Regions from separate parts of the Bacillus haynesii genome, predicted to be linked through region 1. Evidence: a T-box and tRNA genes for the amino acid it is inferred to sense, from the RefSeq annotation. Region 1 holds a T-box; the other holds one or more tRNA genes.
What was found. A T-box is a leader RNA that pairs with one kind of tRNA and senses whether it is charged. The one in region 1 lies ahead of H2R00_RS00625 (valine--tRNA ligase), so its partner is inferred to be a tRNA-Val.

Region 1 (12,152 bases):
ATTCTTTTTTCGTCCCGGTCCTGAGCAGTATCGCAAGCAGTTCATGGTTTGACAAACTTTCGGCGCCTATGTTGAGAAGGCGCTCCCGAGGCCTTTCTTCATCAGGAAAATCCCTTAATTTCAATGGCAGATTGCTTATGATAAACCCTCCCTTTTGATTCCCTTCTCGTTTGGGTTCATCAAAAGGAGTGGAGATCAAACGTTTTCAGCATTCTCATCGTTTTGGAAATCGGAAGGCCCACAACTGTATAATAGTCTCCTTTTATCTGTTTGACAAAAAGCGCGCCTTTTCCTTGTATTCCGTATGAACCGGCTTTATCAAACGGTTCTCCCGTAGCGATGTAAGCGCTGATTTCCTTTTCTTCAAGAGGCCAAAAAGAAACTTCGGTTTCTTCAAAAAATGTTTCGCATCTCTCGCCGTCCTTAATGCAGACGCCGGTGAGCACTGAATGGGTCTGTCCCGAAAGCATGCTCAGCATCCTTTCTGCATCCTCGGCATCTTTGGGCTTGCCCAAATAAGCCCCTTCATAAAAAACAATGGTGTCGGCGCCAAGCACGACGGCATCAGGATATTGTTCGGCTACTGCACGCACTTTTTGTTCCGCCAACCATTTGACGTTTTCTGCTGGTGAAAAGTTTCGAATTAATTTTTCTTCCGCGTTGCTCGTAATGATGCTATACGGAATCTGCAGGAGATCGAGGAGTTCCTTTCTGCGGGGTGATTGTGAAGCCAATATGAGCTGTCGAGTCATAAGAAGCCATCCTTTCAAAGGTTTTTGCATAGGAAAAAAAGATACCTGTTTTATCCTACCAAAAGAACGCCGCCGCCACAATTTCAGAAAAATAACTTTTTAATGACAAAAATCGCGAAAATAAAAAACCAGCACGTCTGCTGGTTTTTTATTTATTTAATTTGGCTCAGCAATAGCTGCTGGCTCTTCCAGCCGTTGGCTGCGGTCGGTTTCTCCAGCAGGTTGACGGCTTCCAGTATGCTCTTCTTTATCTCTTCAGACTCACCTTTTGATTGGGCGCCGTCAAGTTCAGCTTTGACACCGGCTATGTTTTGAGATGTAACCTCCGCGCCGAGAATCGCTTTGGCCGACAGCTCAGCCGCTTCTTTAAAAGGCTCAAGCAAACCGGGCTCGAGTGCAACCGGAAGCTCTTTTCCGCCCCACGCCTCAAGATCGTTTTCGATTAATATTTTGCCAAGCTCAGATGTCATCTGCTTTTCCCCCGTTATTCCGGCGATCACATAAAATCCGTCGTCCTTGGCAATCGAAACGGCGGCATACCCCTTGTCTGCGATTTGAGAGGCCAGCGTCTCCGCTCCTTCTTTAGATGAAAACTTGCCGGCCTGAACGGCAAAGCTGTTAAAAGATTCTCCCGCTTGTCCGCTATTTTTTTCTCCGCTCTTTTTCTCATCAGCATCGGAGTCACCGGCTTTAACCGTCTGCCCGTTTTCCGCATCCGCACCCAGGCTGCCGGAAGCCGGCACCCCTTCTTTATGGGTTGCGAGATTCAGCGCAAACAGCCCGAGTCCCGTACCGAGCAAAACAGCAAAGATAATGGTCGCAGCAAAGCGTTTCACAGGATACGTAAGGGACGTTTTCGTTTTTCGGTTGTTTTTGGCTTCGTTTTTCTTTTGATAAGGCGCCACCACTTTAGGATCGTCTTTATACACGGTTTCTTCTTCATCTGGAGGCGTCCATGTAAATTCACTTGTTTCTGGTGTGCCGTCCTCTTTTGAAGCCGATATTTCCCGTTCTGCCTTTCTTTTTTCTTCCCAGTTCGAAAAGGTGAACTTCTTTTCTTCATTTCTGTTGGAAAACTCTTTTTCATTTCCGTAGATGGTCTCTTCTCTGCCGTTGATCATCACTTTAAGCGGGTCTTCCTGGGGCGCTTTTTTAGCTGAGTTTTTCTTGCTTTTCCGTTTTTTCATATGCTTCCCTCGCTTTCCGTTTATTGTTTTATATTGAGATTAGGCGGCAGGTTGGCCGCTCTCTATACGATCGGCAGAGGGAAGCCAAAAGGAAGGAGGAGTTCTCCAAAAGGCTGTCCCTCTTATTGTCCACACTTTATCACAGCCTCAAAAAAAAAGAACAAGACTTTTGTCGTCTTGCCCAAAAAGGTTTCGTCAAATTTTTCACCACCATGCCGTTTGAAGGTACCACTCGATCATTGGATCACCATAGAAACAGCTCGTCAGCGTCCCGATCAGAATTGCGGGAGCAAACGGCATGGGTTCATTTTTCTTCAGCTTGCCTGCCAGCAGTGCAATAAGCCCTAGCACCGTTCCTGCGGCTGCCGAGAGGAAAAAAGCGAGAATGAGGAGGTGGCTGCCGAGCGCCATGCCGATCACCGCAAACAGCTTTACGTCTCCCCAGCCGATTCCCCCTTTCGTCAAAAGCAGCGTCAAGAGAGGCAGCATACCGCCGGCAAACGCACCGCTCAAACCGGAATGCCACTGTTCGAGGGGAACAAGGAACCGGCCGACGGCAAAGACAAGCAGGAAAAAACAAAGAACAGCATCCGGAATGACCATATGTGTCACATCAGATACAAAGACGATCAAAAGCAGGGAAATAAGAGCAAGCACAATCACCAGTTCCCCTTGATGCCCAATGTGCATGCCGGCAAACGCAAACAGGTTGGCGGCGGAAAGCTCAACTGCCGGATACACGATCGATACCGGGGTTTGACACCCTTTGCATCTCCCCAGCTGCATCAAATAGGACAAAACCGGTATTAGTTCCGAGAAACCCAGCTGCCTGTTGCAGACCCGGCAGAGAGAACGCGGAGCAATCAATGATATCTTTTCAGGAATGCGGCGCCCGGCCGAATTAAAAAAGGAACCGAGCACCAAACCTGCCGTAAAAAGGTAAAAGATGAACATCACTATCAGCCTCGCAGAATCAAATTTAACCGCTTCATGGGAAAGAGCGGCTTCCTGAGGCTGTTATTTTAGCAAATATGAAGTGCCTCCGCTTTTCATAAAACATAAAAATGCGCCGTCAGCCGATGGCCAAAAGCGCATTTTTATGTTTTATTCAGTTAAAGCTGCCCTGACGGCGGAAATAAAGTAAAGCGACCCGGTAATAACGACCACCGCTTTTTCATCTTCAGCTTGTTCTTCGATATAGCGGAAAACAGAGCCGATGTCTTCATCAAATGTTTTATGATCAGCGGTACTTTGCTCAAATAGCTTTTGAGCGGATTCCGCCCTCGGGAAATCAAAGGATGTGAAGTGAATCGATGACGCGAACGACTCGATTTTGCGGATCATGTCTCTGTACGGCTTATCTTTGAGAGCGCTGAAGCATACGTGAATATTCCGCCCGTCGAAGTGGGACGTGATCGTCTCGGCCAGCCGTTCCACCCCTTCTTTGTTATGAGCGCCGTCAATATAAACGAGAGGCCTGTTCAATACCTTCTCAAACCGGCCTGGCCATCCCGCGTTACGAATGCCGCGTTTCAGCTCTTCTTCGCCGATGGCCGCATGTTTTTCGGCCGTCAGCCATTCGGCCGCAAGTATTGCTAAAGACGCGTTTTGGCGCTGATGGGTGCCGATCAGGCTTGTTTCAATTCTTTCATAATGATGTAACGGTGTTTTCAGCGAAAACTGCTCACCATCAGGCAGTGAACGCTCGCCGTACAGCTCGCAATCCTCGTGAAGGGATATAAAAGCAGATTCTGTCTCCATCGCCTTTTGCTTTATCACCTCAGCTGCTTCATGCTGATGAACGGCTGTGATAACAGGTACGCCGCGTTTGATGATCCCCGCCTTTTCTGCGGCAATCTCTTTCAATGTACTGCCTAATATCGCCGTATGGTCATGGCCGATCGAAGTAATGACCGTTAACATCGGCTTCACGACGTTTGTCGAATCCAAACGGCCACCTAATCCCGTTTCAAAAATAACAAAATCGGTGCTCCGGTATTTAGCAAAATATAAAAATGCGCATGCCGTAATAATTTCAAATTCGGTGGCGGCTCCGAATTCGGTTTTTTCAAGCTCAAAGACGAGAGGCCCGACCTCATTAAAGAGCGCCGTCCATTCTTCGTCTGAGATCGGTACGCCGTCAACGCTGATTCGTTCGTTAAAGGTGATGATATACGGTGATGTGAAGGTGCCTGCTGTATAACCGGCTTCATTTAATACCGAACGGAGAAAAGCGATCGTTGAACCTTTTCCGTTTGTACCGGCGACATGAACCGCATTGAGCTTTTTCTCGGGGTGCCCGAGCTTTCTCAGCAGCCATTCCATTCGTTCCAAACCCGGCTTCACGCCGAATTTAAGCCTTCCGTTAATCCAGCTGAGTGCTTCATCAAACGTTTTGAACAAGCGCATTCCTTCCCTTCAATTGATGAAGGTGTTTTCCAGCGACTGTGAACGACCTGGAAAACACCTCCTTTTTTCGTGTTATTAGTTTTTCAATTCGGCAATTCTTTTTTCTACAGCTTCACGTTTTGCCGTATAATCGGCTTCTTTCGCCCGCTCTTCTTCAATGACATGTGCAGGTGCTTTTTTCATAAATCCTTCATTGCTTAATTTCTTCTGAACCCGTTCTACTTCCTTCGTCAGCTTATCGAGTTCTTTTTGAAGGCGGCTGATTTCTTCCTCAATGTTAATCAGACCTTCGAGCGGCAAGATCAGCTCGGCGCCGGATACAACAGCGGTCATCGCTTTATCAACCGCTTGGATATCCGTTCCGATTTGAAGAAGGCTCGGATTCGTAAAGCGTTCCACGTACGAACGGTTTTCTTCAAGCCGTTCGGCGATTTCCGGCGTGCTTGTTTTAATATAAAGCTCAATCTGCTTGCTGAGCGGCGTGTTGACTTCGCTGCGGATGTTCCGCACGGCGCGGATGACTTCAACGAGAAGCTTCATATCCGCCGCGGCCTCGGTGTCCGTATATTCTTTGACGGCTTCAGGCCACTTGGCGACTGTAATGGATTCCCCTTCGTGAGGAAGGTGCTGCCAAATCTCCTCCGTCAGGAAAGGCATAAACGGATGCAGAAGGCGCATCGTTTGATCCAGCACATACGCTAAAATGGAGCGGGTTGTCTTCTTCGCCGCTTCATCTTCACCGTAAAGCGGAAGTTTCGCCATTTCGATGTACCAGTCACAGAAATCATCCCAGATAAAATTGTAGAGATGGCGGCCAACCTCGCCGAATTCGTACTTGTCAGCCAGCTGTGTCACGGTTTCAATCGTTTCATTCAACCTTGTTAAAATCCACTTATCGGCAACAGATTTTTCACCTGACAGATCAAGCTCTTCATATGTCATGCCGTCCATGTTCATCAGGGCGAATCTTGATGCGTTCCAAATCTTGTTCGCAAAATTCCATGTCGACTCCACTTTTTCAAAGCTGAAGCGTAAATCCTGCCCCGGAGAGCTTCCTGTCGCAAGGAAGTAGCGCAGTGAATCCGCTCCATACTTGTCGATCACATCCATCGGATCGACGCCGTTTCCGAGCGATTTGCTCATTTTGCGGCCCTGATCGTCGCGGATGAGTCCGTGAATCAAGACATCTTTAAACGGACGTTCTCCGGTAAATTCAATACCTTGGAAGATCATTCTGGATACCCAGAAGAAAATAATATCGTATCCTGTGACAAGGACGTTCGTCGGATAGTAGCGCTTGAAATCTTCCTCATCGATATCAGGCCAGCCCATCGTTGAAAACGGCCAAAGAGCGGAACTGAACCATGTATCAAGAACGTCTTTGTCCTGCTCCCAGTTTTCAGCATCTTCCGGCGCTTCAACGCCGACATAGATTTCACCCGTTTCTTTATGGTACCACGCCGGAATCCGGTGGCCCCACCAGAGCTGGCGGGAAATGCACCAGTCGCGGATATTTTCCATCCAGTGCAGATACGTTTTTTCAAAACGGTCAGGGACGAAGTTGACTTTTCCTTCGCTTTTTTGCAATTCGATGGCGGCATCGGCAAGTGGCTGCATTTGCACGAACCACTGCGTTGACAAGTACGGCTCAACGACTGCTCCGCTGCGTTCGCTGTGGCCGACCGAATGCGTATGTTCTTCAATCTTGAACAGCACGCCCTCTTCCTGAAGATCTTTCACGATCTGCTTGCGGCATTCAAAACGGTCCATGCCTTTATATTGAAGCGCATTGTCATTCATCGTGCCGTCTTCATTCATGACAAGAATGCGTTCAAGGTTGTGGCGGTTTCCGATTTCAAAGTCGTTCGGATCATGGGCAGGCGTAATTTTAACGGCGCCTGAACCGAATTCCATATCGACGTAGTCGTCTCCGACAATCGGAATTTCTCTTCCCGTGATCGGCAGAATGACCGTTTTTCCGATTAGGTGTTTGTACCGCTCGTCTTCCGGATGTACCGCAACCGCTGTATCGCCGAGCATCGTTTCCGGACGGGTCGTCGCAATTTCAATCGAGCCTGAACCGTCTTTCAGCGGATAGCGCATATGATAAAACGCACCTTGTACGTCTTTATAGATGACTTCGATGTCAGACAGAGCCGTTTTAGTGGCCGGATCCCAGTTAATGATATATTCTCCGCGGTAAATCAGCCCTTTTTCATAAAGCTTTACAAATACTTCGCGCACCGCTTTAGAAAGCCCTTCATCAAGGGTGAACCGCTCCCTTGAATAGTCGAGGCCGAGGCCGAGTTTTGCCCATTGGCTTCGAATAAAATCGGCATATTCCTCTTTCCATTTCCATGTTTCTTCGAGGAATTTTTCGCGTCCGAGATCATAGCGTGTTTTTCCTTCTTCACGAAGCTTCGCTTCTACTTTTGCCTGAGTTGCAATACCGGCGTGATCCATACCCGGCAGCCAGAGCACGTCATAGCCCTGCATCCGTTTCATTCTTGTCACGATATCCTGCAAGGTGGAATCCCAAGCATGCCCCAAATGCAGCTTACCCGTCACATTCGGCGGGGGAATGACAACGGTATACGGTTCTTTTTCAGGATCGTTTTTCGCTTCGAAAAATTTGCCGTTCACCCAATAGTCGTATCTGTCTTTTTCAACTGCAGACGGATCGTATTTTGTCGGCATCGTCAGTTCTTGATTATCCATTTTCAAACCTCCAACAGTATTAAACGGCTGAACAATAAAAAAAGCCCTCTTGATCCTGTTAAAAGGACGAAGAGAACTCTCTCGCGGTACCACCTTTTTTCATGAATGCGAAAAACGCATTCACGCACTTAAATGGGATAACGGGACTTTCCCGAATTTCTCTACTTTTCTTTCGAGAAATTACGCTCCTGGGCGACCTTCCAAAAAAGACTGACTGGGAGCCTTTCAGCGAACCGGCTTCCCTCTCTGCAAGCGTCTGTTTTTGTACTCTTCCCATTCAAAGCGGGTGATCATTGACTTTTCAGCACGTACTTTTTCTTTTTCTTATATTACTAAATCTTTTTCATTTTCGTCAATCATCTTTTCCGTTTTTCTCTTGTTTTATACGAGACTGGGCCATGCACACAAGCTCCTTTTCCTCATATGATGCTGTAACGAAAAGGAGAGGAGGCATAAGATGCGAAAAAAATTCAACACACATTCATTCCAGCCGTGGCTGAAGCAAGTCAGACTTGTTGCTGTTCAAGTCGTCCTCCCGATCACGATCTTCCAGGGTATCCGCACGATCATCTTTCCTACCACATTTGATGTCCTCCTTTTGGGCATTCTCATATTCCTTGCGTGCGCCTTTCACCTTGACTGGATATAAGCACGAAAAAAGTCCGCATCATGATGATGGGGACTCTGTTTCTTCCTGCAGTTTTCTGTTTTCTTCCGTCTCGTGAATGCTCATCACAAGCGGTTCAGCGTTTTTCATTTGCCAGTACGCTTTCAAAAGCCTTGTACAGGCTTCTTTTTCCCCGAGCCTCTTCTCCCGATCGTAGCGGTTCAGCACGCCGAATACAGGCCCGGGGTAAGCCATATAGCTGAGGAATAAGTTGATTTCTTCCTCCCGCAAAGGATAGACATTGTGATACGTATAAAACCAGTTTACACATTCCGTGCACATGACGGGATTCGTCTTAAACATTCTTGTAAAAAATACGATGAGATCATTCGCAGGCGGCGCGTGTCCCGCTTTCTCAAAGTTCGTAAAGTAACCCGTTCCGGTATCGTTATAGAGAAAATGCCGGACGGACAGCTGCCCGTGGTTTAACACCATTCTTGAAGACTCTTTGTCTTTCATGGTTTCATGCCAATCTTCAAGGCGGGCGAGCGCAAAGTCGGCAGCAGATATCGTCTCTTTGAAATACATGGCTGCCTGAAGCTGGAACGGAGACATATACCATTCGTTTTCCGCTCTGCTGACGAATTCTTCATATTTCTGTTTTTGTTGTTCCCATTTCCGTTTTGTCCGTTCATAGTGCCCGAGTATCTCTTCCCGCTTCACACCGAGGTCTTTTTCCGTCCGCTGGTGAAGAAGAGCGATTTCTTTAAACATATATTCGTGTTTTTGATCCCGCTCCTCCTCTCTTTCAAGAGTAAGCCAGGGCATGAGATAGCAGACGTCTTCTCCGGCTTGCGTTAAAAATCCACCCGTGCGGTTTCGATAGACGGGAACGAACTGCCTGTAGCCTTTTTCCTCCAGCATGATCATCTGTTCCGTGAAGCGGACATTTCTTGAAGCCGCCAATTTTTTCAGGGCGAATACACCGTGATCCGTGTACACTTTCCATACCTTTGGACTGACCGATTCCATATATTCAGGCGTAAGACCGTATTCATTTAAAACAGACTGGATGCCTTCCATCGGCTTCACCACATTTTTATCAATACATTAGGCATGGCTGTTTTGATAATCCGGTATATAAAGGATCTGTCCCTCTTTTAATTCCTCGTCAAGGGAAAGGGAATTCATCCGGATGAGCTGCTGGACGTTAATATCATAGCGCTCGCACAGAAGATCAATGGTATCATTTTGCTGAACGATGCACATCCTCATTCGAGTAAACTCCTCCTCTCCCTGCTTTGTAAACAGCTTTGTCAAATAGAGAGCATTGTCGTTCTCCTTCGCTGACACTTCCTGTTCATCCGCTGCCGGCATTTCATCTCTTTCTTCTTCGGGCTCCGTCTGCTCATGAAACGAATATTCCGGGATTTCAATCGTATGCCCGGCTTCCTCTTCTTCATCAATCGCTTCTTTTTCCTGTGTCACTTCAACCTCAAACGCCTCAGGCTCCCTGTCATTCTGATCTTCCTCCAGAAGAGGCGGAACACCGTAGAACGGGGTTTCTTTCGGTTTCTCATGAGGTTGATAAGTCCTTTGGAGCGGCTCCGGCTCTTCTTCCGCTTCCCTTTTCAGCTCATATTCTTCTTCTTTCGCTTCTTCTCTTTTCAGCTCATATTCCTCTTCTTTCGCTTCTTCTCTTTTCAGCTCATATTCTTCTTCTTTCGCTTCTTCTCTTTTCAGCTCATATTCTTCTTCTTTCGCTTTTTCTCTTTTCAGCTCATATTCTTCTTCTTTCGCTTCTTCCCTTTTCAGCTCATATTCTTCTTCTTTCGCTTCTTCCCTTTTCAGCTCATATTCTTCTTCTCTCGCTTCTTCTCTTTTCAGCTCATATTCTTCTTCTTTCGGCTGTTCAAGAGCGGCTTCTTTTTGACTTTCCGTTTCGCGTTTCGTACGTTCTGCCGCCGACAAAGACGCTGTAAAAAACGGCTTCGCTTCCTCTGTGTCGTCTCCGAGAAACGACTGGTAAATCGGTACCGTTTCCTCATCGGTATCATTTTCTTCTGCCTCTTCATACGGCTGTTCTTCGTCCTGCTCTTCATAAGCTCTGTCAAGCTGGATTAAAAATTCCTTCTCTTCATCCTGTTCTGATCTGAAGGCAGGCTCGAACTCCTCTTCCGGCTGGACGGCCGCAGGCATAGTACGCGGTTCTTCTTTACCCGCTTCACCGCTCACATTCAAGAGGCCTTCAATCGCCAAATCAGCTTGAATCGTCAGCATCCTCGCATCTGTCAGCTGATAATCGAAAGCATCAATAAAAACAAATACGTCGTTTAAATGATTGACCTTGTCTTTCGGGATGGTAATATCCACTGGGAAACAATGCGTCAGCTCTGCGCTGCCGTCCCCTTTCAGCTTTACATCTTCCACAAATCGGCTTGTCGCAGGCAGCTCTGCATACTCCCGGGTTTGATCTATGTTGTATTCGCCTGTCAGCTCTAATGACCCTCGTATGGATACATAATCATTTACTTCCTGAACGGTAATGTCAGGATCCAATGAAATCGATAATAATTCGGATACTTCCTGTCCTTTTTGAAAACAGATTGACTCTTCTACAGAAAATTGCAAACGATTGTTTTGCGGCAAACTGATATCCTCCCTTCACCTAATTTTTAAAATTAGATGTCAGTAAAGATGTATGAGAAAAGCAGGCAGAATATGAACAGAAAAATCAGCAGCCATTTCCGGCACCATGCAAAAAAGAGCCGCCGGCAATGTCCGGCAGCCCTTTTCTTTATCTGGAGCGGCTGATTCTTTCGAATACGCGTTCAGCAGCTTTAATCGTATGCTCAATGTCGTCATCCGTATGAGCGGTTGACAAGAACAGCCCTTCAAACTGTGAAGGCGGCAGGAACACGCCTTCATCGGCCATTCCTTTATAATATTCGGCAAACAGTCCGAGGTCAGACTGTTTCGCTGTATCATAATTAATGACCGGTTCATTTGTGAAGAAAAAGCCGATCATAGACCCCGCTCGGTTAAATGTACACGGAATGCCATTTTTCTCTGCAGCTTCAGAAATCCCTTTTTCCAAGCGGTCTGCTTTGCGGGAGAACTCCCGGTACGATTCAGGAGTCAGCTGTTTCAATGTTTCGAGTCCGGCTGTCATGGCAAGCGGGTTTCCGGACAGCGTGCCGGCCTGATAGATCGGACCGCTCGGCGCGATTTTCTCCATGATTTCCGCCTTTCCTCCATAAGCGCCGACAGGAAGACCGCCGCCGATCACTTTTCCGAGGCACGTCAAATCAGGTGTCACTCCGAAATAGCCTTGCGCACAGTTGTAATCCACCCTGAACCCTGTCATTACTTCATCAAAAATCAGCAGAGCGCCATGCGTCTCAGTCAGCTCACGAAGCCCTTCGAGGAACCCTTTAACCGGCGGTACGACACCCATATTGCCCGCAACAGGTTCAACGATGACGCCGGCAATGTCGTCTCCGAATTCTTGAAAGACAAACTTCATGCTTTCCAGATCATTGTAAGGAACGGTAATCGTGTTTTTTGCAATGCTTTCCGGAACTCCGGGGCTGTCAGGGAGGCCGAGCGTCGCTACTCCCGAGCCCGCTTTAATCAGCAGGGAATCACCGTGTCCATGGTAGCAGCCTTCAAATTTCACGATTTTGTTTCGGCCTGTGTATCCGCGCGCCAGCCGCAGGGCGCTCATCGTCGCCTCCGTGCCGGAGCTCACCATCCGGACGATTTCCATGGAAGGAACGCGGTCGATGACAAGCTCGGCAAGCTCGGTTTCCAGTTCTGTCGGCGCACCGAAGCTTGTCCCGTATTCTGCCGTTTTTTGAATCTCTTTCACCACTTTTTCATTGCTGTGTCCTAAAATAAGCGGTCCCCATGACAAGACATAATCGATGTACTCGTTTCCGTCAATATCATAGATCTTTGATCCTTTTCCCCGCTCCATAAAAATCGGGTCCATGTTCACTGATTTAAAGGCTCTGACCGGGCTGTTCACCCCGCCCGGCATGACTCGTTGCGCCTCTTCGAATGCCGCTTTAGACTTCTCATAGCTCCGCATCCTCTAAAACCCCCCAGTTCAAATTCTTATTCCGAAATCCATTTTGCCGCGTCTTTTGCAAAGTACGTAATGATCAAATCGGCACCCGCCCGCTTCATGCTTGTCAGCATTTCGAGAACAAGAGCTTTTTCTTCAATCCAGCCGTTTTGGGCGGCGGCTTTGACCATTGCATACTCCCCGCTCACATTGTATCCGACAACAGGCAGGTTAAATTCGTTTTTCACTTCTCTGACGATATCAAGATATGAAAGCGTCGGCTTGACGATCAGGAAATCGGCGCCTTCTTCCACATCGGATTTTGCCTCCCGGAGAGCCTCCCTGCGGTTGGCATAATCCATTTGGTACGTCTTGCGGTCCCCGAACTGCGGACTGCTTCCCGCAGCATC
Region 2 (12,152 bases), 1.6 Mb from region 1:
TTGCAGAAGCCAATGACTTTGGCAAGCTGCGGATACGTTGCTTTGTCCCCGTGGGTCATGCCCATGCCGCCGCCGATCGCGACGTTGAAGCCGATGAGCTTGTCATCCTCCACAATCGCGATAAACCCGAGATCCTGTGAAAATACGTCGATATCATTTGACGGCGGAACGGCGATGCCGATTTTAAATTTCCGCGGCAGATACAGCGGTCCGTACATCGGTTCGACTTCTTCCGCATCAGGCGTACCGGCCACTTTTTCTTCATCAAGCCAGATTTCATGATATGCCCGTGTGCGCGGCAGGAGGTCATCACTCAGCTTTTTCGACCATTCATACACTTCTGCATGGATTTCTGATTGATACGGATTGGAAACGCACATGACGTTCCGGTTAACATCGCCGCATGCTGCAATGGTATCTAGCATGGCTGAATGGATCGACTGTATCGTTTTTTTCATATTCCATTTTAAAATGCCGTGCATTTGGAAGGTTTCCCGGGTTGTCAGCTTCAATGTGCCGTTTCCATATTTCCGGGCAAGCTCATCCATGACAAGCCACTGTTCAGGCGTTGCGACACCGCCCGGCATCCGGACGCGCAGCATGAACTGATACGCCGGCTCAAGCTTCTGCTTTTGACGCTCATTGCGGAGATCGCGGTCATCCTGCAAATAGCTGCCGTGATGCTTCATCAGACGGTTGTCGTCATCGGAAATTCCGGCTGAAAGCGGCTCGAGCATCGATTCCTTCAGGGTGCCGCGCAAATAGTTGCTTTCTTTCTTAATGCGTTCTACATCGCTCGGCGGTCCTTCAGGCGCTTTTAAAATTTCGTTCCCCATGTTGAAAAAGTCCCCTTTCAATCAAAATCAGTATACATCGCGCTGATAGCGTTTTTGCTTTTTCATTTCTGCCAGGTAGGCTTCAGCTTCCTCACGGCTTTTGCCGCCTTCTTTTTCGATAATTTCAAGCAATGCGTTCTGAACATCTTTGGCCATGTTGTTCTTGTCACCGCAAACGTAGAAAGCCGCTCCCTCTTCAAGCCACTCAAACAGTTCTTTGCTGTGCTCCAGCATGCGGTGCTGTACATATACTTTTTCTTCCGTATCCCGCGAGAACGCGACATCCATTTTTGTCAGCACGCCGTCACTCAGCCACTTTTGCCATTCTGTCTGATATAAGAAATCGGTGACGAAATACTGATCGCCGAAGAACATCCATGATTTACCCGGTGCTCCGGTTTCTTCGCGCTCCTGCATAAATGATCTAAACGGCGCAACGCCTGTGCCAGGACCGACCATGATAATCGGAGCCTCCGGATTCTCCGGCAGCTTAAAGTTTTTATTCGGCTGAATGAAAACAGGCAGCGTGTCGCCAGGCTGAAGGCGTTCGGCACATAAAACCGAGCAGACCCCTTTTCGGTCTCTGCCGTGCGTATTGTAGCGGACAGCACCGATCGTCAAATGCACTTCATCCGGATTTGCAGCGAAGCTCGATGCGATCGAATAAAGACGCGGCGGCATTTTTCGAAGAATCGAAACAAATTCCTGCGGAGCTGCTGCGATCGGACCGAAATCCCGAACAAAATCAATCAGGTCGCGGCCGGCGATATACGCTTTTAATTGATCCGCATTTTCCGAAGCGGCAAGCTCGCGCAGCTTTTCATTTTCAATGAGTTCTGCCGCCTGCTGAATGAATTTCTTTGTCAGCACCGTAATTTCAAAGTAAGAAGTCAACGCTTCTTTTAGTGAAAGGTTTTCCCCTTGATCAACAGTGATGGTAACATTCGGATCCCATTTCAGCTCGGCCAGCAGCATATCGACGAGTTCCGGGTCATTTTCCGGAAAGATGCCGAGCGCATCACCAGGTTCATAAGTCAAGCCTGAGCCTTCGAGCGATAATTCAAGATGGCGCGTTTCTTTATTTGAGCCGCGGCCGTTTAAATTCAAATTTTCCAGCACTTCCGCTCTGAACGGATTTTTTCTCGAATATACCGTTTCTCCTCCTGTGGCTTGCGGAGATGCCGGTTGAGCAGGTGCGGCGCTTGTGCCCTGTTCCTGTCCTTCGTTTAAGCTTGAGATGACACCGTCAAGCCATGTTGCAGCCGGCTCATCATAATCGAGATCGCAATCGACGCGCGGATGGAGCCTTGTGCCCCCAAGCTCACCAAGCCGCTGATCGAACTCTTTTCCGGTCTGGCAAAAAAACTCATACGATGTGTCGCCAAGAGCGAGCACAGAATAACGGAGATCATCGAGCTTCGGAGCCCGTCTGCCATGGAGAAATTCATGGAATGACAGCGCGTTGTCCGGCGGATCCCCTTCACCGTGGGTGCTGACGACGATCAGGAGGTTTTTTAGTTTCTTCAATTGATTCGGTTTAAAATCGCTCATTGCAGAGACGGTGACTTGAAATCCCCGTTCTGTAAGTGTCTTAGCCGCGTTTTCGGCAAGTCCCTGTGCATTTCCTGTCTGCGATCCGAATAAAATGGTCACTTCTTTGGAAACAGGCTGGGCCGGGCTTGCAGCCGGAACTTCCGCCGGCAATGTTTCAAGCGCCGCCGCGGCATCGGCGGTTTGCACAGCCGCCAGATAACCGCTCAGCCAGGCTTTTTGTGATGCCGTCAAAGTTGGCAGAAGGCGGTTGAGGAGCTCTGCCTGCTCCTGATTAAAAGGACTGTTCATTACCTGAAGTTGCAACGATATCCACCTCACTAAGGAATAAAAAAATCATGACTTGTTTTGAAACGGAAAAGGATTACACTCATCATATATCCACTATTCCTATAAATCAAATCGGTTTTATTGACGCAAAACATCTGTCGATCACGGCTTTTGCTGCTAAGAAATATTGTAAGCGCTCACTCATCACGTCCCCTTTGCCGCTCGGCGTCAGCCTGCTTCAAACCAAACATTCCTAAAAAAGATTCTAATTTAAAGTTTACTGGAATACTCAACATTAGTAAAATATATATTAATTATCACAGCTATTAAGATTTTTAATAAAGGAGAGATTCGTGTGCATTATGATGCGCTGAAGACATTCGTTACCCTTGCAGAAGTCAAAAATTTCACGAAAACGGCCGAGCTTCTTCTTATGTCGCAGCCGAGCGTGAGCATGCACATTAAAAATCTTGAAAAAGAATTCCAGACGAAATTATTTGAACGCTCTCCGAAATATTTAAAAATCACGCCAACCGGTGAAATTTTATACGACCGCGCCAAACAAATGATCACCATCTATGAACAAACGCGTCAAGACATTCTCGATCACCACAACTCGATCAAAGGCGAGCTGAAAATCGGCGCAAGCTTCACAATCGGCGAATATATTTTGCCATCGCTCTTGTTCGACCTTCAAAAAGAATATCCTGAGCTCGAACTCAAGGCCGTCATTGGAAATACGGAAGAAATCGTGCAATCCGTCCGCCTGTACAAAGTGGACATCGGCTTGATCGAAGGACAGACAAATGAAAAAGAGCTTTCTGTACACGCCTTTATGCAGGACGAATTGTTTATCACTGCTTCAAGCGATCATCCGCTTGCGGCCAAACAGGACGTGACAATGGCCGATCTGCAAAATCAAACGTGGGTAACGCGCGAAGTTGGCTCAGGCACACGCGAATACTTAAACCATGTCATCCGTTCAAACGGTTTAAAAGTGAAGTCGTTTCTGACGATCAGCAGCAACCAGGGGATCAAAGAAACGCTCATGACGGGCATCGGGCTGTCTCTCCTGTCTGAAAGCGTCATTGAAAGAGACGTACAGCACGGAAACCTTTCCGTGATCCGGCTGAAAAATCAAACCTTTAACAGGACGCTTTCCTATATATATTCACCCGTCATGCAGGACAAGAAAAATGTGAAAACCTTCATTAACGCTTTGAACAAAAGAACAGCTTCGGGATGATGATCCGTTCTTCCTGCCGCTTCACGAATTGTTTGTTTTCGTTTGTCCAATGTGTGAATCATCATTGGAACCGATTGACTAGCGGTCGGTAATACCATATCCTGGAATCATCACATAGGAAAAGAGATGATGGTTATGAAGTGGTTAGGTAAAAGTTTAGTTGCTTCATCATTACTGGCGGGTATGCTTGCTGTTTCAGGAAGTCCCATGCATGTACAAGCCCAGGAACTCTCTAAAACTGAAAATCTCTCTTCTCACGCATCTGCACAAGGAATCATCGCCCCTCAGGCGATCGTCATCAACAGGCCGATGAAAGTCGGACAGGAAGATCAATACGTCGGCATTTCGAACGTTTCCTACAGCGGCAGCGCCATTACCGTCAGAATCACTTCGGACCGCGTGTACGTAAAAGCCGTCAGCCCAGGCAAAGCGACATTTTCTTATCTCAATTCATTGGGACAGCTGGTCATCAACAATATTACGGTCACCCGATAGCACCTTATCCGCGGGAGGAAACTGCTTCCGCGGATGTTTGATCAGCTCTGACTTTCACCGTGACTATTCCAAAATAAAAACACCAATCACATAGAATTGGTGTTTTTGCCGTCAACGTATTTAAGTATTTTCGCCGGATTGCCGCCGACGATGGCATTGTCCGGGACATCTTTTGTCACGACGGCTCCGGAAGCTATCACTGCATTGTCGCCGACCTTGACGCCGGGATTGATGACCGCACTGCCGCCAATCCAAACGTTCCGGCCGATGATGACAGGTATTCCGTACTCCGCACCGCTTATCCTTTCGGACGGATCGAGCGGATGGGACGCCGTATAAATATGGACACCCGGTCCGAGCATACAATGATCGCCTATCCGGATTTCGCATACATCGAGGAAAACACAGTCAAAATTGGCGAAGAAATTTTCCCCGACATGTATGTTAAAGCCGTAATCACAGCGAAACGACGGTTCGATGTGGATCGTTTCCCCTGTTGATCCAAACAGCTCTTTGATTAGCTTGGTCCTTTTATTGTCGTCGATTTCGTTCGAATGGTTGAATTCATTCGTCATTTTGCGCGCCTTGAGTCTGTCATGGCACAGCACCGGATCAGAAGCATGATAAAGCTCTCCGTCCAGCATTTTTTGCTTTTCTGTTTTCATTGGTTTGATCTCCTTGACAGGTATCTTATATTCGCTTTCTGTTCTACAGCAACTGCAAGACTAAACCGCACACTTTTACGATAAAACAAATATTGATGAGCAGCAAAAGCAAAATAACAGCGCTCCTCTTCTCATGTTTGATTTCATAAACGAATTTCCAAATGAAAAAAACGGCTAAAACTACAATTAAAGTACTATCAATGCTTTTAAGTATCAGATCCATTCAATCCCCGCTCCCGTTTGATGTCTATATAAGCCGATTTTTTCATAACGCGCGGGAGTCTGCAAGCCTCTTTCTCAGTTCTCTCAAAAAAAATTAAAAAAACAGTTGACGAACCCATCTAATCTGCATATAATAGAACTTGTCAGCAAAACAAATACCCAGTGTTACATATCATGATTCCGTAGCTCAGCTGGGAGAGCGCTACCTTGACAGGGTAGAGGTCGCTGGTTCGAGCCCAGTCGGAATCATACCGAATCGAAACAGCAGGAAAAACGTTGATTTCCAACGGATTTCCTGCTGTTTTTGCGTTTGATTTTTTCAATTCCCACCTCTAAAAACTCTGTCTTCATTCAACAAAAAACAGCCGCTGATTGAAAGTGTTATGGTAAAATATTCTTTGTACAAAGTTCGGGCTCACTCAAGGGAAGCTGGCTCATCCCCTATGAAAGGGGGTGATGCTTATGACGACATTCGAAACAATCTCGTTAATGATTGCTTTTGGCATGTTAATTGCCGTGTTGTCGAAGAAAGAAAAATAGACTTCCCTTGAGCCCTGGTAAAGTTCATAGGGAAAGTCTATTTTAAAATGACTGAGCCAAGCCCTTGTTGGGCCGATTTGTACACGCGACTCGACTGTTGACGCAGTCGGGTCTTTTTTATTTTATGCATTTCTTAAAGAAAAAATACACCTGAACGTTTGACCCGTGCGTTGGAGACGCACCTGTGGTCTTTTTGTGATGCATTTAATTTTGACAGTCTATCTTCAAATTCATATTACCAATTTCAAACCACTAAATCAACTAAAAGTGTCATTCACCTTCCGGGGCAAATGAAGATATTCGAGGGCAAACCGTGCTCTCCTCCAACGCTTTTTATAATCCACATTATTTTCTCCAGAACATCTCAAAGGTTTTATAATTCATCCAATCTAAAAATATTCCAAGATGAGTCAAAATAATTACATCACCCCTTTAAGATTCAGACAACGAAATGACTTTTGGGTGATTGTTTTTTTAATATGGGTATCTTCTGAGTTTTATGCTTTATTTCAGGACTAAAAAACAAGTCCTTTGTCTGATTGAGAGAGGCCGAACCCCTGCTAAAATAAAGTGCGTGTTGTTGGGAAATATTTCTCTAAAAAGGAGGGCCGATTGTTAAAGGACATCGAAATTTGAAAGGAGAACAACTGTGGCTAAATCTATCATTTCTGGTTTTATTTTATTTTTTCTGCTTATTTTCTCGGCAGCTGAACCAACATCTGCGGCTTTTTGGGATACAAAAGGAGACAACGTTATTCATGATCCTTCCATGATTAAAGAAGGAAATACATGGTATACATTCGGTACTGGTATCGGCAATGGAATCCGCGTCATCAAATCGACAGACGGAAAAACGTGGAGCGCAGCGCCAAGTATATTTCCAACTCCATTATCATGGTGGAAAAAGTACGTGCCACACCATGAAAAAAACCAATGGGCGCCTGATATCAGCTATTATAATGGTCGCTATTGGCTTTATTATGCGGTATCCGCGTTCGGCTCCAATACTTCGGCGATCGGACTCGCTTCAACAGACCGAATCTCTTCCGGAAATTGGCGCGACGACGGACTTGTCACCCGGACGACGACCTCGAACAATTATAATGCGATCGACCCTGAAATGATCGTTGATAAAGAAGGAAATCCGTGGCTGTCCTTCGGCTCGTTTTGGAGCGGCATCAAGCTGACAAAGCTTGATAAAAAAACGATGAAACCTACAGGGAAGGTTTATTCCATCGCATCAAGACCGAGCCATGGCGGAGCGGTTGAAGCGCCGTCTATCACATATAAAAACGGCTACTATTATTTATTCGTTTCGTTCGATAAATGCTGTCAAGGTGTGAACAGCACGTATAAGATCGCTTACGGCCGCTCAACCAAAATTACGGGACCTTACTATGACAAAAGCGGCAAGAAAATGACGGAAGGCGGAGGCACAATCCTCGATTCCGGAAACGACCAATGGAAGGGCCCAGGCGGCGCAGATATCGTGAACGGCAACATCATCGTCAGACATGGTTATGATGCGCTTGACAACGGGGCGCCTAAGCTGCTGATCAATGATTTAAACTGGGATTCCAAAGGCTGGCCGAAGTATTAGTTTTTAAACCAAGCAGATGTTTTCTGCTTGGTTTTTACTGTTATTTTAGCAGTTCCAGCTGTATAAACACTCCATCCCAAAATGATCATGCCACTGTATTCATCATCCAGGGCTCGTTCAACAGATCCTACATCTGCGTATAACAAAACGGATTTTAAAAGTGCCCCATTTTCCTTTTTGGAAGAAAGTCTTGAAAGGCAATAGCCAATCAAGGTCAAATCAAAAAAATATTTAATCTGCCATATCTTCAAAGTATCGATTATTTTGATCAACTTTTTTAATAAATTCCTCTAGAGAGTCAGCTATTTTTTTATCCAAAAAGAATACTGGAGACTTATCCGTATCATTTAAATCAAGCGTTAAATATACACCTTCATTTACCTCATAAAAAACAAGCTTGTCTTCATCTTCATATATATCATCTAAATCAGGGTCAAATTCGTAAATATCTTCCCTTAAAGTGATATCTGCGATAGTAGCGGGATCTAAAAGTCTGTTTATTGCATTATTATTCCCATTTATAAACCCGTACCCAATCTCTAAATAAAATTCTCTGAGCTCTTTAGGAAATAGAAAACCAAGTCTATCTTCCGCTTTTATTAGATCGTTTTCTTTTAGCTCATAAAACTCATGATGACTATTTTTTATAAAATTAAATTTGTTCAGCCTCATTAACCTCCTTAGACATCCTTTTAGATGGTGCACCTTTACTATGAATATTCGCTTGATGTTTCATCAGGAAATTCAGCCGGGCAGATATCCCCAAATTACATAATCAACCTTCCAACGATAAATTTCCTCCTGACAGACAACAGAGCCAGGCCGCCAAACTCTCAATCAAAACGGTCATAGCTTGCTGTTTGATTCCACTGTCCGCACCGCTTCTTCCTCTGCGCCATTTTGATATATAATCAAGCGGGTTACCATACCATTCTCCAAAATAAATTCCACTTCAACAGACAATGACCTGAGGAAAAAGCGCGTTTCCGAGGCTGGAAATAATTCAAAACGGATCTGTCCGGTGATTTGCATATAAATCCGGTCCTTATCAACTGTCACATCAGCGGCGGTGCCATCCTGAAGTGAATAACTTCCGACATATCTTTTGTAAATGGCCGGATCGATCTCTTTTTTCTTTTTATCGGCAGGGCGATCAGGGATTTTGTAGGCCTTGTCAAACAGGATATTTTCAACGGCTTCAAAGATGGCCTGTTCATATTCATCATCCTGTTCCACATTGCTCAAATAAATGAAGGTTTTTCGTTGATCGATATATCGGATCATTACGGTTGAATAGCCTGGCCAGCCGCCGCTGTGACCGACAATTCTCCCTGTTTCAGGACTATCCCGAAGCACCCATCCACACCCGTAATCTATAGACTCTCCGTTTTTCAGAGACGCGGGAGAAAAAGCAAGCTCTTTTGAGACTTGATTGATCAAACAATCTGTATATAAGGCTTGATCAAACAAATATAAGTCATGAATGGTTGAGTTTACGGTTCCGTCCCCCTGAATCCCGTCAAGATAGCAGACATATTTTGTTTCTTCAAGGTCATCAGGCAGAACGTACTGTGCTGTATGCACGTCATACACATATCCATACGCATAGTTCTCAATGGTTTCAGGTTGAAGCCTTCTGTTATACACCCTTGAGTTCCGCATTTCCACCGGTTCAAAGATACTTTTTTTCATATATTCAGCAAAACTCAGACCGGATGCCTTTTCAACGATAACCGCAAGCAGCACATATCCCGTATTGCTGTACAGCCAAGCTTCACCCGGGGCAAAATAGCGTTGCGGCTGATGATTCATCAGCATATCAACGATATCTTGATTAACAGCAATCTTGTTATGATCCCAATGTTGTAGAAACCACTCCATATAATCGGGCAGACCCGACGTATGTGTCAATAAATTGTGAATCGTTATGCCCTGATAGGGAAATCCGGTTATCCACCGTTCTACGGGATCCTCAACATTCAATGCCCCTTGCTGTGCTAATTGAAGGATGCCCAAAGCAGTGAACGGCTTGGATAGCGATGCTAATTCAAATAAGGAATGTTCCTTCAATAAACGCTTATCTACCAAGTTTGCATAACCGAAGGCACCTTGATAAAGAATGTCTCCGTCTTCAGCGACTAACACCGCCGCGTTGATCTGACTTTTTTCATTTAACACACTAAACAGGTTAACAAGTTGTTCTCTTTTGTTCTGTTTCACTTTTCCACCTCCCTTTCTTTATACGCATATGGAAATAAGAGGTTTCAACTGAAAAAAGACAAGAATGGTTTCTTGTCTTTGAAATCACTATTCTACAATTCTAATAAGTTTCTGAACATCCTTTTCGCAAGTCATTGATTGATCTACGATACGATCCATTAGATCCAGCACAATGAATGTCAAATTGACTGTTGATTGCGGCGAAAAAATGTTGCAAACAGCAATAAAACGTTGCTTAAAAGACTTGTGGCCCCTAACCAGACGAGCCATTCTGCGTCTGTCCCCCAGGAACATCCAATGATGATCAGGGCAATGCAACTTGAGAAAAAGGGTCCTGTCCTGTCTAATTTCGTGCCGCGGCGAAAGGTTTCTTTTGTCTGCCGGAATTTATCTTTTGCATGATACAGCTTCTCCTTTACCTTGATTTTAAAAATTGTTACTTTTGCATGAAGATCATTTTTCATCATTTTCTCCTCCATAGCGGCGTTTCTCAAATTCTCCGAGAATCTTTTCTGTATCTAACGGATTCCCCACGCCAAGCTGAATGTTTGCATTCTCCTCAAAACCGTCCTGTTCTTCACCGTCAAAACGGTAAAGCTTTTGCAACAGCCGCCAAAATGTCGCAACCTCTTCGGATGTAAACTGCTGAAACAAGTCGGCCAAGAAATAGACGGACCTTTCGGAACAATCCACCAGCGCTTTCTTTCCTTCAGGGGTCATTTCAATATTAATGGAGCGTTTGTCTTTTTGGCTTGGCACTGATTTGACATAGCCTTTTTTGATCAGGCCGGTCATCAACTTGTTGGCGGTTTGTTTGGTTGTGCCAAGCTTTTTGGAGATATTCGTAAGCGTGGCAGTTTCAGTCGGCAAATGCGCGATGGCGATGAGCGCCATATGTTGCCTGGACGTTAATATTTCCATGTATTCGTCACCTCGGGTTTGCACCTTATTGACAACTGAAAACAATGTCGCATAGCTTTGCTGCATCAAATGTAATTCGTTGATTAAGCCGTTGATGTCCATTTGTTCTCTCCTTTAAATATAGTCAACATGTTGACAAATTTACAATACCCTCTTTCAGCAAACTTGTCAACATGGTGACTATTTTTTCTAAATCTATTATCATTGATCAATTAGGCATTCCGTTTTACACTATTTAATTATCAGATAATTCAAAATACCAATCGCAAACAGGGGGGTTATTTTTGAAATCTTCACTCATTTCACCGGATGATGCATGGATGCTTTGGGGGTTTATTGCGGTGTGGGCGGCTGTGAGCATTTATTTGGAGCAGCGGTTTCGCTGGGCTGCGGCTGTATCGGGGGCTGTACTGGCACTGGGCGGATCGATGCTGTTTACGAATGCAGGGATTCTTCCGGCCGAGTCGCCCGTTTATGATGCGGTGTGGTCCTATGTTGTTCCGCTTGCGATTCCTTTGCTGCTTTTTCAAATCAATGTGCGGAAGATCCTGAAAGAAAGCGGCAGGCTTTTGATGATATTTTGTATCAGCGCCCTCGGCACTGCGGCCGGAAGCGTCATTGCTTTTTTTCTGTTTAAGCATCAGATTCCGCACCTTGATAAAATCGGCGGGATGATCAGTGCCTCTTATATCGGAGGAGGCGTGAATTTTGCGGCGATGGCTGCGAAGTTCTCAACTCCCGGTGAGTATGTATCATCGACGGTGGTTGCGGATAATTTTATGATGGCTCTTCTTTTTTTCATTTTAATGGGGATACCGGCGCTTAAATGGTTTCAAAAACGCTTTGGCGTTCAAGAAGGGGCGGGCGGCCGCGAAAATCAGGCGGAAGCCTATTGGAAGAGAAAAGAGATGTCCTTACAGGACATTGCTTTAAACATCGGAACCGCCTTTGCGATCGTTGCTGTATCTGTAAAAGCAGCGGCCTTTTTCAAAGAGCGTTTTGCTTCTGACGGCGGGTTTCAGTTTCTTGCCTTTATCCTGGGCGACCAGTTCCTGCTGCTGACGACGCTGACAATTTTGCTGACGATCGCCTTTCCCCGCTATTTTGAACGGCTGCGCGGCTCACAGGAAATCGGGACTTATTTGATTTACTTATTCTTTGTCGTGATCGGCATTCCGGCAGACTTGCGGATCATCTTCATGAACGCCCCGCTCCTCCTTGCATTTGTCTTTGTGGTTGCCATGTCCAACCTGATTGTATCGCTCTTCGCCGGAAAGCTGTTTCGTTTTCGGCTTGAGGAAATTCTCTTGGCCTGCAACGCATCTGTCGGCGGTCCGACAACAGCGGCGGCGATGGCGATTGCCAAAGGCTGGCAGGGCCTCGTTGCTCCGGTGATGCTGGTCGGGACGTTCGGATATTTGATTGGTAATTATGTCGGCACCCTCTTGGGCACATGGTTTTCCACCCTCGTTTAAACGGCCAAAAAAGCCGCAGATTCCCTGAAGAATCCGCGGCTTCTTTTATGAACGGGCGAGGGCTCCGGATACGGCTTCCAATGCTTGAGCAAAATCGGCTTGCAAATCATC

Region 2: it has a tRNA-Val gene. The T-box ahead of H2R00_RS00625 (valine--tRNA ligase) is inferred to sense a tRNA for this amino acid. The anticodon was not compared.

Annotation. Positions count from the first base shown of each region.
Region 1 covers NZ_CP059494.1:129,376-141,527, reverse strand. The annotation lists gene radC (RadC family protein) at 1-124, opposite strand, end outside; gene H2R00_RS00645 (Maf family protein) at 180-752, opposite strand; gene H2R00_RS00640 (SPOR domain-containing protein) at 905-1,939, opposite strand; gene H2R00_RS00635 (prepilin peptidase) at 2,144-2,893, opposite strand; gene H2R00_RS00630 (bifunctional folylpolyglutamate synthase/dihydrofolate synthase) at 3,044-4,342, opposite strand; gene H2R00_RS00625 (valine--tRNA ligase) at 4,424-7,066, opposite strand; T-box leader at 7,126-7,356, opposite strand; gene H2R00_RS00620 (YszA family small membrane protein) at 7,524-7,715, shown strand; gene ysxE (spore coat protein YsxE) at 7,734-8,756, opposite strand; gene H2R00_RS00610 (LysM peptidoglycan-binding domain-containing protein) at 8,784-10,322, opposite strand; gene hemL (glutamate-1-semialdehyde 2,1-aminomutase) at 10,471-11,766, opposite strand; gene hemB (porphobilinogen synthase) at 11,793-12,152, opposite strand, start outside.
Region 2 covers NZ_CP059494.1:1,716,039-1,728,190, forward strand. The annotation lists gene cysI (assimilatory sulfite reductase (NADPH) hemoprotein subunit) at 1-836, opposite strand, end outside; gene H2R00_RS08505 (assimilatory sulfite reductase (NADPH) flavoprotein subunit) at 864-2,693, opposite strand; gene H2R00_RS08510 (LysR family transcriptional regulator) at 3,013-3,903, shown strand; gene H2R00_RS08515 (hypothetical protein) at 4,039-4,398, shown strand; gene H2R00_RS08520 (maltose acetyltransferase domain-containing protein) at 4,485-5,063, opposite strand; tRNA gene H2R00_RS08525 (tRNA-Val) at 5,462-5,534, shown strand; gene H2R00_RS21215 (hypothetical protein) at 5,775-5,825, shown strand; gene abnA (arabinan endo-1,5-alpha-L-arabinosidase AbnA) at 6,475-7,425, shown strand; gene H2R00_RS08535 (hypothetical protein) at 7,422-7,697, opposite strand; gene H2R00_RS08540 (SMI1/KNR4 family protein) at 7,657-8,091, opposite strand; gene H2R00_RS08545 (serine hydrolase) at 8,272-9,645, opposite strand; gene H2R00_RS08550 (hypothetical protein) at 9,825-10,112, opposite strand; gene H2R00_RS08555 (MarR family winged helix-turn-helix transcriptional regulator) at 10,099-10,668, opposite strand; gene H2R00_RS08560 (DUF819 family protein) at 10,887-12,041, shown strand; gene metC (cystathionine beta-lyase) at 12,087-12,152, opposite strand, start outside.